2 linked regions of the Sporomusa sphaeroides DSM 2875 genome follow. The protein of the gene in region 2 interacts with the protein of the main gene of each other region in a pairwise test. Links are inferred from orthologs where the notes say so. Each region holds a gene or a part of one and is shown on either strand. Other genes may lie near its edges. The genes, in order: recJ and SPSPH_RS11720.

Region 1 (6,281 bases), 310 kb from region 2 along the record:
TGACGGCCATTTAAGAAAGATAATTCGACCAGAAAAGCCAGACCTACAATCGTACCACCTAATTGTTCTACCATTTTAATGGTTGCCAGAGTAGTACCGCCTGTTGCCAGCAAATCGTCAACAATTAGTACCCGGCTCCCTGGTACAATAGCATCTTTATGAATTTCCAAAGAACCTTTACCATACTCTAAAGAATACTCATAGCTTACGATTTCTGCCGGCAGTTTACCTGGTTTACGAACAGGCACAAAACCGGCTCCCAAGACATACGCGACAGGAGCACCAACCGCAAATCCTCTTGCCTCAGGACCGATAACAATATCAATCGGTTGCTGTTTATAAGGCTCTGCCAGTCTATCGATGGCTAAGCGGAAGGCTTTTCCGTCTTTGAGCAAAGTGGTAATATCTTTAAATTGAATTCCCGGTTGAGGAAAATCGGGTATATTGCGAATTTTTTCCTGTAGATCCATTATGGATGAACCCCCTCAAACTAAATATGCTGATTCAAGAACTCTTCACGCAGTCTTATGCTTTCCCTGAATGTAGGTGAATCTGTCAGTTCAAGCTTGGTCGTCGGTGCAGGTTGAAGGTGAATCCTAAACACATCCTGCTCAACGAATTCCCGGGTTAGTAATTTTAGCTCCCCCAAAATGGCTAGCGATAAGTCAATAACCCGTTCAGATAAAGTTTCTTTATAGTTGCTGAAAATATTATCCGAAATATTCTGAAGGGACAAATCATGCAAACCAGACCTATTGTATCGTTTTAACGTCAAATATACCTGACTTACACAATCGCGGTCAGGCGCAATTGCATTTAGTTTTGCCTGTGTCTGCCGATCAAGCGATTGGCGAACATCCCGCGCTGTAAGCTGCAATTTTTTGTGACCTTGCCATTCATTATACTTAGGGACAAATACCATATCTATGGTTTCATTACAAGTAAGATTATCTGATAATTCCCCCATATTCCAGGCAATGACATCATTAACTGACGTATGCTCCAAGGTAAGTTTCAAATGCCGACTTTGTTGTCCGACAAGCCGCTTTTCCCTCAGCTTAACATTCCGGCAGGCAAAGAGCGGACTCGGATTGGCAAAGCCATATGGTTCAAGGCAGGCTAATTGCTCGATAAAGGCAGCATTGACTTCTTCCAGCGCCAGAACCGAATCAATAGTAAGAATCGGTACATAATCTGCTGCTGACAATGTTTCTGTCGCAATAGCCTGTAACCGTTCCCTGAGCAGCGGGATATTTTCAGCCGGAATTGTCAGCCCGGCAGCCTGGTGATGACCGCCAAACTGAGTTAGTATATCAGAACAGCGCGACAAAGCTGTATAAATATCAAACGCCGGGATACTGCGGCAGGAGCCTTTGCCATACCCCTCCTGGATACTAATCATAATTACCGGCTTATAATATTTTTCTACCAAACGCGAAGCTACAATGCCAATAACTCCGGAATGCCAATCTTCACCAGCCAACACTAACACCTTGGCCGTACTTAACTCTATGGTTTCAAGCTGTTCTTCAGCCTTAGCCAGTATTAATTTTTCGATGGTTTGGCGGGCGGAGTTTTCTTCGTCTAACAGGTTTGCCAGTTCGCGCGCATACTCGGAGTCATTGGTAAGCAGCAGTTTTACCCCGGCGGCGGCCTGACTGACACGCCCTACGGCATTAAGCCGTGGGGCAATGACAAACCCCACACTGCCACTATCAATACCTTTGCCTGTCAGGCCACACACTTCCACCAACGCCTTTATCCCCGGGTTATCGGTAGTAAGCAGCCGGTTTAGTCCCAGCTTGACCAATATCCGGTTTTCTCCGGTAAGCGGGACAATATCGGCAATTGTGCCAATGGCCACAATCTCTATATAATCGAAAAAATTATTACCAGTTCCATGATAATGCTGCCATAAAGCTTGACACAGCTTGAAGGCAACACCAACTCCGGCTAAATTTTTTTCCGGATAGGCGCAACCAGGCTGTTTAGGATTGATAATGGCTAACGCCGGCGGCAGCTGCGGCGGCGGCTGGTGATGGTCGGTTACGATTATATCCAGCTGCCCTTGTACAGCCTCAATTTCTTTTATGGCACTGATGCCGCAGTCAACGGTAATCACCAAGGTGGTTCCTGTCTGTTTCAGATTGTTTAACGCGGCGATATTAAGGCCATAGCCTTCGCTTTGCCTGTCTGGAATGTAAAATTCAACATTAGCCTCCAACCGGCTTAAGGTTTTGTATAAAATTGCACAGGCAGTAATCCCATCTACATCATAGTCGCCATAGACCGTAATTTTCTCCCCGGCTGCCAGTGCATGAGCAATTCTCAGGGCAGCAGTTCCCATATCTTTGAGTAAATATGGGTCCGCAATATGTTCCATGCCGGCATATAAAAATTCAACAGCCTTCTGCTCGTCTGTAATGCCACGATTTATCAGCGCCTGGGCAATATGCCTGGATATATTAAGTTTCCGGCTGAGTTCACTTGCCAGTTCACGCTTAACTGGAAATAACCTCCATGCCTTTTGCAGCCTAGCCATATAAAGTTTGCAGACCTCCGTAATGCTATATTAGATAATTGTAGTATACAGTGTAACATTTTGCAACTTTGCCTGTTCTTAGCAATTTTGCTGATTTTGCGGCTGGATCTCCTGAGGAGTTTCCTGCTGGATTTCCTGCTTAGCTTTTAGTTCATGATTTTCCGCTTCTAATTGCCGCTGTGTTTCGGTTAACTTAGTGATGGTGCGTCTAAGCTTGAACTGTACCAGCAATGAAAGTGACAGAATAGTCATCGCGCCAAAGGTAGCTGCTCCCAAAATAATGATAACCAGCGAGGTTTGAAAACTCCACATTAAAAAGCTTACAGTCACCGGCAGCGAATTTTGCACAGCAAAAACGGCAACCAATAAGGCGAACACAAAAGCAAATAATAAATTCATCATATTTTATCACCATCCACAAATATATCTTAACGGTAGTATTCTCGCAAAAACTTGAATATTCCTTTTAAAATTAGCGATTTCGGCAAATAAAAGCAAAAACAGGCAACCGCCTGTTGAGTCCTTTGGGATGTGAGTTATAAAGAAAACATGGCTTGCGCCGAGCCTCTGGCGACGGCGGAAGCCGATGTTGATCCTGCTCTTAAGAAAGTTATACTTTCTGTTAGGGTAAAAATAAATACATATGGATAAGCACAATCATGATAAGCCCGCAAGCAAATCTAAAGCATGCCACTCCGGCTAACCGCAAAAGTACACTGGTAACCGTATCACCCCGGGGCAGCAATGTTTTACCGGCAACTAATTCCCACACAGCAAGTCCGAGAAGCGGTCCAAGCAAGGCATTAGTGGCCAGCATACCCGCCAAATGAGTTGCCGTACAATTAGCACTAAACACAGGTGATACAGAATAACTTCGTGTCAAATATAGCCTGAGTACTCTGCCTCCCACCTCGGCCGTAATTGAAATTAATACCAATAAGGCAACCAGCCAGGGAGCAGCACTCACATACCCGGTAACGGCACCGTAAAAAGCAGCCCCGAGTAATATAAGCAGCGTTCCCGGCAGTTTTAGGGTTACTGTACAAAAAAGACCTGTTACCATTATAAATGTTACGAAAAATTTGACCACCAAAAGTTACTTACCTCGTTTCACACCGCTCTGCCTATTGGTACTATTAGTGTAACTTGTTAGCCTCCTGTTTATGTAGAAAGTACGCTATGCAGCCAATAAAAACCGTCATAATCACCCCGGTAACACTCATGAGCATAAGAATGGTTTCCAGTTTAGCATAACTGCCGGCCCATACAAATACAGCAGATAAGCCGAGAGCCGGCCAAAAGTTAAAATTGGTAATTACACTAAGCTGTTTAGCATTAACTAACATGGCCGGAACCATTGTATTGATCAAAATGCAAAATAAGATACTGTCAAACCCGAGTGCGAGCCAATTACCAAACGTCCTGTCGGCAACTGTCGACAATGGCAGTAAACCCGGAGCACCGCTTGTCAGTGCCAGATGAGCCAGCACCAGGGTAAAAAAGCCCTCAAAAAATTTTGCCAATATCGCCAAATACACGCCTGTATAATTTTTTGCCGCAAAATAGGTTCCCGTTTCCACTACCAGGGCTGAACGCATGCCTCCGGCATTATAGCCAATGAGCGCCAATACTAAAGGCCAGCTGATATTCTCGAACGAAATCAGGCTTTCAAAGGATACTATCGGAATAGTATCCTGCAGCATAACTACCATCATCCCGATTGCCGGAATAAATAGCAGTGCCAAATAATTAGAAAGCTGAAGTATTTCCCGGCCATAACCGGCTGCCAGCAAAGAACACGCCACTATACAGAGCGGGACTGCCATTGTATAGGGGATCCCCGTAAACTGCTGCAACAATTGTCCGGCAAAATAACCACCGGTTAATGTGCTGGCCGGTAACGATACCGCCAGTACGGAAAGTGCCAGCAGCCATTTGCCGCGCACCCCAAATAACCGCTTAACCACAGCTGGCAACTCACGCCCGCTTCTTGCGCCAATCCAGGCAGAAACACCTGCCACTATGGAGCCAAATATCATATAAGCCAGAAATACGGTAGCATAAATACCATTGCCTAATAACGAAGCCATGGCCGGAACAACAGCTACATTATCACCGGCAATATGAACAATGGCCAGCGACAATGCCGGTAGTATCACGCCCATACGTATCGCCCCCTGCCTGCTAATAGGATATTACCCCGGGGCGTTAATGGTGCAAAAAAGCCTGAGGTAATTTATTTTCCTCAGGCTTTTTGATTTCATCATATAAATTAAATGTTTTACTTGGCGCCTTTTGCTTTCACTTCAACACGCCGCTTTTCATCATATTCTTTCCAGTCAACCCACAGCTGGCTGGAAGTAAATATCGAGGAATAGGCACCGACAGCAATACCGATTAGCAGCGCTAGCGAGAAATTTTTCGTTGTTTCGCCGCCAAACCAATAGAGGGACCCGGCAGCAAACAGCACTGTCAGCACAGTATAGATTGAGCGGGTCATAGTCTGCCATACACTGCGGTTAACCAGTTCTTCAATGTCATCATTTTTCTTGTAGTTTCGCAGATTTTCTCTAATTCTATCAAAAATAACAATGGTGTCATTAATGGAATAACCGACAACTGTTAACAGGGCAGCGACAAAGGCAGCATCGATCTCTTTTTGCAAAAGCGAAAAGGCACCGATGGTAATGATTACGTCATGAACTAATCCCAAAATCCCGCAAACCGCAAATTTGAATTCAAAGCGGTATGTGATGTACACAATCATGAGCACCCAGGAGATTACCAAAGCAAAAACAGCTTGCCGGGTCAGTTCAGAACCGACAACGGCGCCAACCTTTTCCACCCGCAGAACTTCAAAAGCCCCTAGCTTGGTTTCGAAACCTTTCAGCACGGCACGGCGTTCATCCTCGTTTAATACATGGGAGCGGATAAATACATTAGGGGAAACAGACTCTTGCCCTGTCAAGGCTAACTGAATTGTACTATTCTCCAATTGATAGTCTTTAAGCACATCCCGCACCTCGGCTACGGTAACAGGCCGGGAAAATTTTAGATCCAACAATGTGCCGCCGGTAAAATCAATGCCTAAATTGAAGCCTTGGATTGCTATTGACAGCAGGCCGGGAAGGAGAAGGCATACCGAGAGTAAATACCACCACTTACGTCGTTTAACAATATCAAAATTCATCTCTTTCTCCCCCCTAAGCCCCGAAAAACTTGCCATTTTTAATGATATTGGCGTTTATAAGAATTTTTAACATAAACCGGGTGGCTGTAATGGCGGTAAACATACTCAAAACAATCCCCAGGCCCAAGGTAACAGCAAAACCTTTAATCGGCCCTGTTCCCAGGAAAAAGAGTACTGCTGCGACAATCAGGGTGGTGATATTTGAGTCCAAAATAGTAGAAAATGCGCGGGTAAAACCCGCATCGATGGCGGCCCTCAGGGTTTTACCATTACGGTATTCTTCCTTAAAGCGCTCAAAGATAAGCACATTGGCATCAACAGCCATACCCATTGACAAAATAATACCGGCGATACCCGGCAGGGTTAATGTGGCATTAAGCATTTTCAGGCTAGCTAACAGCAACATTACATACAAAACCAGGGCTACGTTGGCAACAAAACCAGAAACCCGGTAGAAAAGCAGCATAAAAATAACAATGGCAGCAATGCCAATTACAAAAGCTTCCACACTCTTGGCTTTGGAATCTTCGCCTAAAGTCGGACCGACAG
Region 2 (12,796 bases):
TTCCGCTGGTAGTAAATACCTTATTGATTCTTTTTACCTATTACCTGGTTGCCACAGCAATCTATCAGACAATGCGCAACCAGCAAGCAGAAAAACAACTGGCCTTGCAGCACGAGCATTATCGCAACCTAAACGATAGTATTAACGCTATGAAAATAATGCGCCATGACTTGCGTCATCATCTTGTGACATGCTTAGAATTTCTAGTAAAAAAAGACTCGGCTGCGGCAGAAATTTATCTGGGCCAGCTTTGCAATCACTATGACGACATTTCTCTCCCGAAAGTTTGTTCCAACCAAATTGCGGATGCTCTCATTAGCTATTACCTAAAGGCGGCCCAGGAGCAAGGTATTATTGTAAATACAAACTTGCATTTGCCCGGCAATTTAGGCATTGATGATCAAGACCTGTGCGTTATTCTTGGCAACTGCCTGGAAAACGCTGTTGAAGCCTGCAGTAAAATGCCTCCAGATCAGTTGCGTTTTATTGACATTAAAACCACCATAGCCAAGAATCATCTGGTAATTAAAATTGCTAATTCTTTTTGCGGCTCCGTTATACATCAAGACGATGGTTTTGTATCCTCAAAACATGGCAATAATCATGGAATGGGGCTTGCCAGTGTGAAAGCCCTAACTTCCAAATACCACGGTTATTGCTCTATGTATTGTGAACAACAAGTATTCAAAGTTGCCGTCTCTTTGAAACTGCCGGAAACAGTTGCCGAATCGCGATCATTCAGTATTCCTTGAATTAAAATAATCCTCCGTCCGACAAACAAAGCCTTGCTCCGGTATCAGATACCGGGGCAAGGCTTTGTATCCGGTAGAGATTCAGGTTGGCTTTCGTATAGTGTCCGGCGGTGTGAGCGCTGCTGTCAGCGGTAACCGCATCCGCCGAATCCATGTCGAGGTGTCCCAGCGCGAAGGTAAGGCCAAAGCTATTGTAGCCGCCGCCACCGGCATTGTCACGACTGTTGCCGCTGATGCCAAGATTCCACACATCGGCGGATTTACGGCCGTTGGAGCCAAAATAGTCAATGCGGTCTTCCAGTTCCTTATGGTCAAAGCCGATACGGCCTGTGAGATTAAAGTCACGGGAACGCTTAAGGATAACGCTTTCGTAGATGCTGGTCGTTTTGGCAATGCCGCTGGAGGTGCCGGGTGCGCCGCCTGCCGTTAAGGTCGCCTTGCTGCTGATACCGTCCGTAGCGGATAGCAGCAGCAGTGTCCGTTCCAGGGTTTCCTTGCGGATATACTGGCCGCTTTTCAGGGGGCTCAGCACACGATCAATCGCCGTCTGACGCAGGTCAGAATTATTCCGCACCTGAATTTGGTCGTATTGTCCAATCAGCACCTGGATGGTTACGGCGCCATTTTCAATCGTCTGGGCGGGAATAACAGCCCTAGCGACAAGATAGCCTTGTTCCCGGAAATACTGGGTAATGCGCCGGGCATAGACTTTAATTATAGTTAAACGTAATAGTTATAAATTCCGGATGTGGAAGAAATTGGCGAATTAAATTAAAAGGAAACTCTGCCAGGAGGGCTGTCTCAATAACAATGGAGGCAGCCTTCTTCTTTTGAGCAAAAAAATACGAGAGACAGATTCCTAAGAACCTGCCTCTCGGTGAACGGTGTATGCTGATTTTTTACTTTTCTACTGTTAACGTCGAAGTTTGCCTGAAACCGCCAAGAGATATAATAATTTTCTTGTCCCCTGGGCTAACAAAAACATAGTTTTCATGCATCTGTACACCATTGGCAGTTATATCAAGCTGATCGCCACTAAAATCCGCTGTAGTATTGTCTTCAAAGTAACATCTTACAGTATATTTGCAGGTATGAAAAGCTTCCCCAACTTTATATTTGGTTTGATCAGGTTGATTTATAAGCTCATAACGGCTTACAGCCTTATCAAAAGCAGGAACTACTGTTAGTGTTTGTTTAATATTGTAGTTTCCTAAGCGAATGACAAAGTTTTTATTGCCAGCTTCTTTAAACTTATATCCTTTCGATAGCTTAACACCGTTAGCATAAAACTCTAAGTCGCTCGCTCTAAAGTCATCAGTTGCACCATTGGTATAAACACATCTTACTGTAATATCAGAAGGGTCAAATAAATCTAATGTTTGTCTATACGAAAACTCTGGAGGAGCGTTTAATATATAACATTCTTTGATATTAGCGCCGAGGTTAGCAGGAAAAACCTGCAAATCATATTGCCCTTGCTTACCCTGATATTTTATAGTGATCGTTTTTTTACCAGGAGTTTTAAATATGTAACCCTCTGCAATTGATACTCCATTAGCCCAGTACTTTAACTCTTTATGTCCATGATAGTTAGAACGATTTTTAGCATAATAAATATGCATGCCTACATCGCTAGTGCGAAATGCTTCCCCAACCTTATAAACTTTAGTTAATGCTACAACCTCAACCGAACCGGGAGGTATATTAAGACGTCACGTAGAGGCCGCTTTAACTTCCGACTGAAATGACATAAAAAAGGTCATAGCAATAACTGCTGTGAAAAACAAAAATATTTTTTTCATTTAGTCTCCTCCTGTAATTATGCATCATTAGGATAAATAAAAATTAATCGTATCATCTTCCTATAAGGATTACCGTCTGGAGCTGGCAGAGTGAAAACTGCTTTCCTTGCGCTGCCTGCTGACAACCGTGGCTTTATCCGCCTGAGGCTTCTCCGGCGCCGGCGGCGCTTCCGGGGCTCTTCTCTCAAGTGAATCCTTAATGGCACGTTCAATCAGATAGTCGACAGTATCATAGTCCTGTGAAACCGTATGACCGATCGCTAGCCGAATCGATACCATTTCCTCACCAATTGCAAATTTGGTTTCGGCAGCAAGCGCTTTCAATTTGTCGGCTAACAGTAGGATCAGGCTTTTATTGGCCGTCTTCGCAATAACGATAAAGCGGGCTCCGTGCCAGCGGCCAATTATATTGGATGTACAAATCACGCTTGCTAGGGTTTTAGCGACCGTACAGCATTAATTATAGTTAAACTTAACAGCTATAAGTCCCCTATATGGAAAAAAGCTGATTTTTCGAAGAAATTAGCAAATTAAAAAGAAAACCGATTAGGAGGAGCTGTCTCAATAACACTGGAGGCAGCTTCTGCTTTTGCGCAAAAAAATACGAGAGACAGCTTCCTGAGAACCTGCCTCCCGGTGAATGGTGTATGCTGATTTTTTTACTTTTCTACTGTTAAAGTTGAAGGTTTCCTAAACCGCCAAGAGCTTATAGCATTCTTTGATATTAGCGCTAAGGTTAGCAGGAAAAACCTGCAAATCATATTGACCTCATTCTAACTCCAACCACCCCAAACCTCCGGGCAATACCCCACAGTAGCCTTAGCCCCGTTCCGTACCACCGGAGTTCTTAAGAGCAACGGGTGATTGAGCAGCATTTCTTCCACATTGTGCACCAAATACTTCAAATTACGTTTTTCGTATTCTTTGCCTGTTTTGTCAATCAGGTTTTCCAGTCCGCCGACAGCCGCCCTGACCTTGTCTAGTTCGCCCTTGCTTAAACCGCGCACTGTCAGATCGACAAATTGAAACGGTATCTTGCGCTCCTTGAAATAGCGCTCGGCCTTCCTGGTATCCTGACATTTTTTCGTGCCAAATATCTGTATGTTCATAGCCTGTCAGATTAGTACCTTGTCAGCTCTAAAACGGTAGAATAATGGCGAGACTATCAAGGTACTCACTCCTTTTTATCAATTATTATTATCAAGCTCTTCTACCAGCTCATTAAGATAGGTCCAGCGATCCAATAATTCGTTTAGTCTTAACTCTAAATCCTGCTGTTTTGCGGTAAGCTCCTGTAACAGTTCAAAGTTGCTGCCGGCGGTATTGATGGCGTGGGCTACCTGAGAAAGCTCCTGTTCTACACCGGCAATTACTTCATCTATTTGCTCATACTCACGCTGTTCCTTGAAAGACAGTTTGCGTGGCCGTTCTTTGGGCTTGTCTTGTGCCGCAATTTTTTTATCTGCAGTATTTTTATTCTTATTTGTAGGTAAAGCTTCAGCTTCCAGCATACTGACTCTTTCCTGATAATCGGAGTAGTTGCCAGGATACTGTGTAATCCTGCCGTCACCTTCAAAGGCAAATATTTTTTCCACAAGCCGGTCAAGAAAATATCTGTCATGGGATACCACAATAACAGCACCCGGGAAGTCGTCAAGATAGTCTTCCAGAATGCTTAAGGTCTGGATATCCAGATCATTGGTCGGTTCGTCCAGCAAGAGCACATTAGGCGCACTCATGAGCACCCGCAATAAGAACAGGCGGCGCTTCTCCCCGCCTGACAGCTTGGCAATCGGTGTCCACTGCAGATTAGGCGGAAAGAGAAAACGTTCTAATAGCTGAGCGGCACTAAGAGTACCGCCGTCGGCTGTCGGCAGAAAGTGAGCTTCTTCTTTAATATATTCAATAACCCGCAAGTCTTGGTTCATTTCGGTGCTTTCCTGAGAAAAGTAACCAATTTTCACCGTTTGGCCGATTTCAACCTGACCTTGGTTAGGAATGAGCCGTCCGGCAATGATATTAAGTAAAGTGGATTTACCGCTGCCGTTAGGCCCGATAATACCTACTCTGTCGTCTTTAAGGACAATATAACTGAAGTCATTGATTAACGTACTAGCTTCAAAGGCTTGGCCGATATGCTCCATCTCGATAATCTTGCGCCCCAAACGACTGGCACCTGCCGTTATCTCTATTTGGCCTTGTCTGCCATCCGGAGTCTGGGCGCTAAGCTGCTCAAACCTCTCAATCCTGGCCTTTTGCTTGGTGCTGCGGGCCTGCGCTCCCCGCCGTATCCAAGCCAACTCATTGCGCAGGATATTCTGCCGTTTGCGTTCACTGGCTTCCTGCTGGTCTTCCCGCTCGGCCTTCAGCTCCAGGAAATTGCTGTAATTGCCGGTATATGTATATAACTTGCCTTTATCCAATTCGATAATGCGGTTGGTTACCCGGTCAAGAAAATACCTGTCATGGGTAATCATAATAAGTGCGCCTTTGCGCTTAGCCAAATATTGTTCCAGCCAGGCTACAGTGTCGTTATCAATATGGTTAGTGGGCTCGTCCAGTATTAACACGTCGGCAGGATTAATGAGCGCACTGGCTAGTGCCACCCGTTTGCGCTGACCACCGGACAGGGTACTGACAATGGCGGCAAAATCAGTAATCCCCAGCTTGGTAAGTATGATTTTGGCATCACTTTCCAGCTGCCAGGCATTTTGTGTGTCCATCTGCTGCGTTAAGCTGATAAGCCGTTTCTGGCGCACAGCATCATCAGGATAACGCTGTGCCTCTACCAAAGCTTGTTCATAGTCTCTCAATACCTGCATAACCGGTGAATGGCCTCTAAACACCTGCTCCAATACGGTAGCCTGGGCATCAAACTCAGGATTTTGTGGTAGATATTCAACCTTTATACCGCTACCTGCCGTTATTTTGCCAAAATCTGCGGTATCCACACCTGCGATAATTTTCAAAAAAGTAGATTTGCCGGTGCCGTTGACCCCAATAAGCCCAATTTTATCTCCATCATCAATGCCAAAGGTAACATTGCCGAATAATACTCGTTCACCGTAGCTTTTGGTAAGATTCTCTATTGTTAATAAATTCATATTCCATTCCTTTTGTATATATAGTATCTGCCAAGGTTTTTCTTTCTCATTTTAACACAAATAGCTTTTTATATGAAGAAAGACTCTTTACTTTTATGGAAATGGTATATCACATTTTACTTACACATAGCCTAAACCGACATTACCGACCTAGGCCTGTTCAAGTTCAGGCAATCCCTGCGCTTGAATCGCAATGGCTTTTGCGGACACCAAGAATGGCTGGTACAATAAGCTACTATACCAAAAGAAGAGCTCTGCAGTGCGTATAAAATGCTGTACTGCAGAGCTTTTTATATTTTTTTACTGCAAAACTTAGGATTTGTATCACATTATCTCAATTTTTCCAGGAATGTCCTGTAAAGTCTGGGCAAATGGTGATGCCCATTAAGAACACATTATCCTAAATTACTGATACAATTTGAATAATGCCTGAGTTCCGCTGTCTTCCTCCCCTTGGCTTGCCAACTGCTCGTATAGCTTGATTGCCTGCTGCAGTCCCGGAGTATCCAAGCCCATTTGTTGAGCAGATTCAATAGCAATTTTCATATCTTTAATAAAATGCTTAACATAAAAGCCTGGCTCAAAATTGCCGGCCAACATCCTGGGAGCCAGATTGCTCAGTGACCAACTGCCTGCCGCCCCGGTCTCAATACTTTGGAGTACAAGGCTGGGATTAAGGCCAGCCTTTTTTGCGTAAGCCATTGCCTCGCATACGCCCATCATGTTGCTTGCGATTGCAATCTGATTGCACATCTTAGTATGCTGGCCTGCCCCGGCGGCGCCTTGTAAAACAATATTTTTACCCATCAATTCCAAAATCGGCCGGACAGCGGCAAAAGCCCCCGGCTCACCGCCCACCATAATGGCAAGCCGTGCTTCTTTTGCCCCAATATCACCGCCTGAGACTGGCGCGTCAAGAGCCTGCATGTTTTTTGCCTTCGCTTCCCGGTAAATACGGATTGCTAGTTCTGGTGACGACGTAGTCATATCCAAAAAATATGTTCCCTGGCTGGCATTTTTTAATAAACCGTCATCACCCAAATAAACTATTTCGACATCTTTGGGATAGCCAATCATCGTGATAATCACATTGCAATTGGCTGCTAATCCGGCTATCGTTTCTTCCCATACCGCACCCTGCTTAAGTAAATCCTCGGCTTTGGCTTTAGTCCGGTTATATACCCGTACAGGATAACCGGCCTTCAGCAAATGCCCTGCCATGCTCTTACCCATAACACCAATCCCAACAAAGCCTACTACTGTGTTTTTTACTGTTACAGCCATGTTTTCCACTCCATTTCTGCAAATTCAATTTACGTAGCTTCTTCTTTAAACAACGGCAGTTCTCTTTCATTATCAAAAATTACTTCAGCAGTCTAGATAACCGGCCCCCGCATATAAATATCCATTGAATTGACATATCCCGATATTTCCGCCTTGGTCATAGCCCCTGAAGCAATATGAGTCACTTCTTCCAGAATACGATGCCCGGCATCCGGGATTGTATCACTGCCCTCAATTACCGCACTCAGGTTCATATCAATATGATCACTCATTTTTTCGGCAGCAGTGCGGCTACCGGTAATTTTAAGCACCGGCACGAACGGAAATCCCTGCGGCGCTCCCCGGCCGGTTGCAAAGACAATTACATTGGCACCCGCAGCAGCCAAACCTGTTAATATCTCCGGCTCCCTCCCGGGGGAATCCATTACTACCAGCCCTTTAACCGTAGGCTGTTCACCGTATTCATAGACTGCCTGGATAGGTGCCGATCCGGCTTTGGCGATGGCCCCAAGTGACTTTTCTTCAATGGTGGTAAGGCCTCCCTTGATATTGCCACCGGTAGGCTGCCCGCCGCGAATATCCTCACCGACCACCATTGCTCTTTTTTCCATACGTTCAACCAATCTGTAGATTTCCTGAGCCACTGTTTCATTCGCGGCATGTTTGGCTAATATGTGCTCAGCTCCGATGAACTCTGTAACCTCACCTAAAATTGATATCCCACCGGCAGCTACCAATAAGTCAGAGGCTACACCAATAGCTGGATTGGGCACCAAGCCGGATGTGGTATCAGAACTGCCGCATTTCATGCCCATAACCAGTTCACTGATTGGGAAAGCCTCACGTTTGGCAAACGAGGCCTCTCTCACCATTTCCTGCGCCAGTAAAATTCCCGCCGCTGTTGACCGTGCTGAACCACCAATCTCCTGAACAATAAGATGCTCTACCCGCTTGCCGGCTGCGCGAATACCTTCGATTACGCCTGTGATATCGGTGCTCTCACAGCCAAGACTCACGATAATTACCGAATGTAAGTTGGGGTTGCCCCCCAATCCGATTAAAGTTTTGTTCACAATTCCAATATCCAGTGGCGTTTGACAGCAGCCTTGATGATGGGTGAAGCGAGCAGTACCCTGCACTTGACGAACAATCGACTCTACAACCTCGTTTACACATACTACCGCTGACAGAACACCGACAAAATTACGCGTCCCTACTGTACCGTTGGCACGACGATAACCCATAAATTCCATGTTATACCTCCTTCTGAAGATCGCCGCGGCCACGCAAGCTTTCAATATTTTGAATATGAGCATGGCAGCCGGTTTCAATATCCGACGTTGCCCGGCCAATGACCTCTCCATACTTTAAAATGTTTTCCTCGTTATTGATTTTCCGCACCGCAAACTTATGACCGTACGGGATATCTTCCATTATGCTTACACGATTGATCTCCCGTCCCAAACGAATTATAGCCTGTTGGCCTTTTTTCAGGTCCTGAACTGCGGTAGCCACATTATCGGTGGAATGTAATACAATTGCATCAATGCTCATCTGCTCTCCCCCTCATTTTATAATTACTGCAACTCTGACCGTAAGAAATGTTATTATCGTCATATTCTTCTCTCCTCACCAATGCCATTCCTGTTGAAGGCCCCATTTTATTTTACCATCACCATAATAGACTCTTTGAATAGCTTCCTCTGTCCGCTGTTTGGCAATATGTTTTCTACAAAACTTAGGCTCTGACACCAAACCTTCCAGTAAAGCCTCTTTACTTTTCTGGAAAATAGTAGTATATTGTATATTTACCACGCATAGCCGCTTTACGGCTTGTGCAAACTGACTTTACCGCATACTATGAAAAAGAAAGGTGTGCCTTCTATGTCGACAAACTTTTCAGCCTTAGGCATCCGCCCTGAGTTGACTCAATTTTTAAAAACAACAGGAATTACCCGTCCTACCCCGATACAAGCCCAGGCAATTCCTATTTTGCTGGCAGGCAAAGATGTTATTGCCCAAGCCCAGACAGGTACCGGCAAGACACTGGCCTTTTTGCTGCCCATTTTGGAAAAAATAAAAATTTCGGCACCCCATGTACAGGCTTTGATTATCACCCCAACTCGGGAATTAACACTGCAAATTACGGCCGAGGCCGCCAAACTGGCCAATATCCTTGGCATTAATGTCTTGTCGGTACATGGCGGCAAAGCGGTGGATGAGCAAATCCGCAAGTTGAAAGGTCAGCCTCACATCGTAGTCGGCACACCAGGCCGCTTGCTTGACCATGTCAGACGTAAAACGCTGGTGCTTGCCGGTGTTTCCCGGCTGGTGCTGGATGAGGCCGATCAAATGCTGCACATGGGCTTTTTAGAAGAAGTGGAAGAACTGATAAAGCTGACTTCCAGCAAACGGCAGACCCTGCTGTTCTCGGCAACCATGCCGCCGAAGGTACGGGGACTGGCCGCCCGTTATATGGACAAGCCGGCCGATATCCGCGTCCAAACGGAAAATGTAACCTTGGATGAAATCAAACAAATCATGATTGAACTGCCTGAGGCCGGCAAGCTTGACAAACTCTGCAGCCTGATTGATGAACAGCAGCCTTATCTGGCCATTGTATTTTGCCATACTAAAGAACGGGCCAAAGCTGTCAATACTGCCCTTATTCAGCGCGGCTATAAAGCTGACGAGCTGCATGGCGACTTGTCACAGGCTAAACGTATGCAGGTTATGCGCCGGTTTAGCGAGGCAAAGCTGCAAATCCTTGTTGCCACAGACATTGCCGCCCGGGGCCTGGACATTGAGGGCGTCACCCATGTCTTCAGTTATGATATCCCGCACGACCCCGAAAGCTACATCCACCGCATCGGCCGGACCGGACGGGCCGGTCAAACCGGGGCAGCCATCACCTTCATTAGTCCTGGTGAACACATGTATCTGCGGCTGATTGAGCAGGGAATCAAGTCTTCTATTGAAAAATATAAAGCCAACGGACAAAAAGTAATTAAAAATGCGAAAAAAGCTTCTCCGGCATCAACTAAGAAGATTACGGAAAAACCGGTGACTGCCAAGAAGACTGGCGACAAAAAAGCCGTCAGCCATGGCGGAAACAATCTCCGTAGCCGCCGGAAACCTAAAGCAGACGCAGCGAATTCCGGCAGCAAAGCTCCTAGAGGCAGATAAAGAAAACACGGCTTGCACCGGCCTTTGGCGACAGTGGAAGCCGATGTTGCCCTTATCCTGCTCTTAAGAAAGTGATACTTTCTGTTAGGATAAATAAAAGCACAAGGGCAAGGCGTAATCAGCCTTGCCCTTGTGCTTTTCGTACCGGTATATCCGGCTTGTCATTTTTATCATCAAAGGATGCCCGGCAGGCCGGGTAACGGGAACAGCCCCAGAACTTACCATGCTTGCCGTTTCTAAGCTGCAGTACCCCTTTGCGGCAGCGCGGACAGTGGTGATCACCCTTGAGCGGGATGTCAGCCCCTTTGGCCTTGGTACAAAGACTGGCCGCAAACCGCGCCTGCTGTCCCAAAAAAGCATCCAGACTGGCACTGCCTTCTGCCATTTGGCGCAAAATATCTTCCCATAAGGCGGTAAAGTCAGGATAAGTGAGCTCTTCCGGCAGCATATCCACAAGCAGATACGCAGGTTCGGTTGGTTTGAGGTACTTGCGTTTGGTTTCTTCCCGCAAAAAGCCACGTTCAATAAGTTCTTTGATAATGGTGGCCCGGGTGGCTTCAGTCCCAATGCCGGCCACATCTTTCAACTGCTTTTTTAAATCCGGGTTTTTAACATATTTATGAATTTCTTTCATAGCCGCCAGCAATGTGGCTGCCGTAAACCGGCTTGGTGCTTTTGTTGACTTCTTTTCGGCCGAAGCCTGGATAAAGCGCGCCCGGTCCCCTTTGCTCATGGCCGGCAGTGTGCCGCTGTCCTCTTCTTTCTTTTCTTCGGCTTCCGCACCATATACTTCTTTCCAGCCCAGTTCCTTGATAATCCGGCCATTGGCGGTAAACCTTTCGCCGGCATGTTCAAGCTCAGCCCGTGTCTGGTCATAGACATGCACCGGATAGAACTGGGCGATATATGCCTGGGCAATCAGAAAATATATATTTCTTTCGGTTTCATTTAATGCGGCAAAATTGCAGCGCTCCACAGTGGGAATAATGGCATGGTGGGCTGTAATCTTTTTGTCGTTCCAGGCCCGGCTGCGAATCAGGCTGTCTGCCTTGCCAGACCAGCCAGCCAATTCACGATGGGCCAACCCTGTCAGATTACCAAGAATTACGGCAGCATCATCCTGTTGTGACTCAGGTAAAAACTCACAGTCAGAACGCGGATAAGTAGTTAATTTTCGTTCATACAGCTTTTGGGCAGTATCTAAAACCACCTGCGGGTCATAGCCAAACTTTTTGCCTGCCATAACCTGTAGTGTCGATAATGCCAGCGGCAATCGCTGCGGTTCTTTCTTTTCCGTTGTTTCGCATGAGATTACTGCCGCCGGCTCGGTGGCCGCCTGCAGCATTTCCAGCAGGGCCTGGGCAATCGCCTTATCGGCCAGCCGGCCTTCGGTATCAAGACCCGACTGCTCCTCCCGCGGTTTCCAATAGGCTGTAAAAATAGTGTCACTATGCTCAAAATCAGCTTTGAGCGTAAAATAGTCTGCCTGCTTAAAATTCTCTATCTCGCGTTCCCGGCGAACTACCAGCGCCAGTGTCGGGGTTTTAACCCTCCCAACCGGGAGTGTCGTCCGGTGACCGGCCCGCTGCGCCGCCAGGGTATAAGCGCGGGACAAATTCATGCCAATCAGCCAGTCAGCCCGTGACCTGGCCAGCGCCGATTGCTTCAGGTTCTGAAAATCCTGGTTGTCGCGAAGATTGGCAATGGCCTTCCTGATGCTTTGCTCATCAAGCGCATTTAAAAGCAGCCGGCGCACCGGCTTTTGGTTATGTACATAGTCCAGCACTTCATCAATTAAGAGCTGCCCCTCCCGGTCAGGGTCACCGGCATGAACGATTTCATTGGCCTGCTCAATCAGGTTTTTAATAATCTCAAACTGTTTTTTGCAGGAATCGGCCACAAGCAGCTTCCAGCTTTCCGGAATAATCGGCAAGTCTTCTACCCGCCATCTTTCATATTTAGGATCATATTCATCCGGCTCAGCCTGGCGCAGAATGTGTCCATAACCCCAGGTAATGACCCCGCCGCCGGTGTGAATACAACCGTCCTTGCGGCTTGCCGGTCCTGGCAGGCATTTGGCAATTTCCGCTGCCATACTCGGTTTTTCAGCAATATATAGTCTATGTAAAGTTTTAGGATATGTTAAGTTAGGGGGTAATTTTTGCGATTCCATTGGTTTTTGTCCTCCATAGTCTTTCCATAATAAGCTGCTAATAAATGACTAGTATTTTTAAAGTTTCTTTTTGAAGCCCTTATTTTTAGTAGGACTATATCCAGCAGATTCGTAAAATTTACAGGCATCAATCCTATCAATTTCTGTAACTAAAATTATTTGTGTACAATTTTTATCGATAGCAATTTTCTCGATTTCAGCAATCAAGGCTTTACCAATTCCTTTATTTCTACATTTATTATCAACTATCATATTTTCCAAAATCATAAAAGGTTTACAATTACCGTATAATTCTTCACAAATAACACCCATAACTGAACCAATTAGACGCTCATTTTCTACAGCACTTAATAATATATGTGTACCATTTTCGCAAACCTTCTTAAACTGGTCATACATGGTTTCAATGCAAGAATCTTCATTCCAAAATTGCCTATATATATAACTGTGATAACTCAGGAATATCGCTTGCAACCATTTTGCGTATGATCATTT

Evidence for each region.
Region 1: the proteins of SPSPH_RS11720 (region 2) and recJ interact in binary tests that used the Escherichia coli proteins (3 or more experiments, as listed by UniProt). The link is inferred for Sporomusa sphaeroides DSM 2875 from one-to-one orthologs.

Annotation. Positions count from the first base shown.
Region 1 is NZ_CP146991.1:2,177,989-2,184,269, reverse strand. The notes cover bases 17-2,922. They hold recJ (single-stranded-DNA-specific exonuclease RecJ), read right to left. Parts: upstream 2,543-2,922; coding sequence 491-2,542; downstream 17-490. Other genes in these bases: SPSPH_RS10100 (LapA family protein), read right to left, coding at 2,621-2,922; SPSPH_RS10110 (adenine phosphoribosyltransferase), read right to left, coding at 17-470. Also shown: more of SPSPH_RS10110, read right to left, coding at 1-16; more of SPSPH_RS10100, read right to left, coding at 2,923-2,944; SPSPH_RS10095 (DUF456 family protein), read right to left, coding at 3,165-3,632; SPSPH_RS10090 (hypothetical protein), read right to left, coding at 3,679-4,707; protein translocase subunit SecF, read right to left, coding at 4,824-5,732; protein translocase subunit SecD, read right to left, coding at 5,746-6,281. UniProt on the Escherichia coli protein: Single-stranded-DNA-specific exonuclease.
Region 2 is NZ_CP146991.1:2,484,499-2,497,294, forward strand. The notes cover bases 9,775-12,698. They hold SPSPH_RS11720 (DNA topoisomerase III), read right to left. Parts: upstream 12,302-12,698; coding sequence 10,247-12,301; downstream 9,775-10,246. Other genes in these bases: SPSPH_RS11715 (DEAD/DEAH box helicase), read left to right, coding at 9,775-10,128; SPSPH_RS11725 (GNAT family N-acetyltransferase), read right to left, coding at 12,359-12,698. Outside these bases: SPSPH_RS11670 (ATP-binding protein), read left to right, coding at 1-752; SPSPH_RS11675 (hypothetical protein), read right to left, coding at 754-1,356; SPSPH_RS11680 (hypothetical protein), read right to left, coding at 1,652-2,374; SPSPH_RS11690 (arsenate reductase family protein), read right to left, coding at 3,328-3,663; SPSPH_RS11695 (ABC-F family ATP-binding cassette domain-containing protein), read right to left, coding at 3,742-5,658; SPSPH_RS11700 (NAD(P)-dependent oxidoreductase), read right to left, coding at 6,064-6,942; SPSPH_RS11705 (UxaA family hydrolase), read right to left, coding at 7,035-8,195; SPSPH_RS11710 (UxaA family hydrolase), read right to left, coding at 8,197-8,496; more of SPSPH_RS11715, read left to right, coding at 8,827-9,774; more of SPSPH_RS11725, read right to left, coding at 12,699-12,775.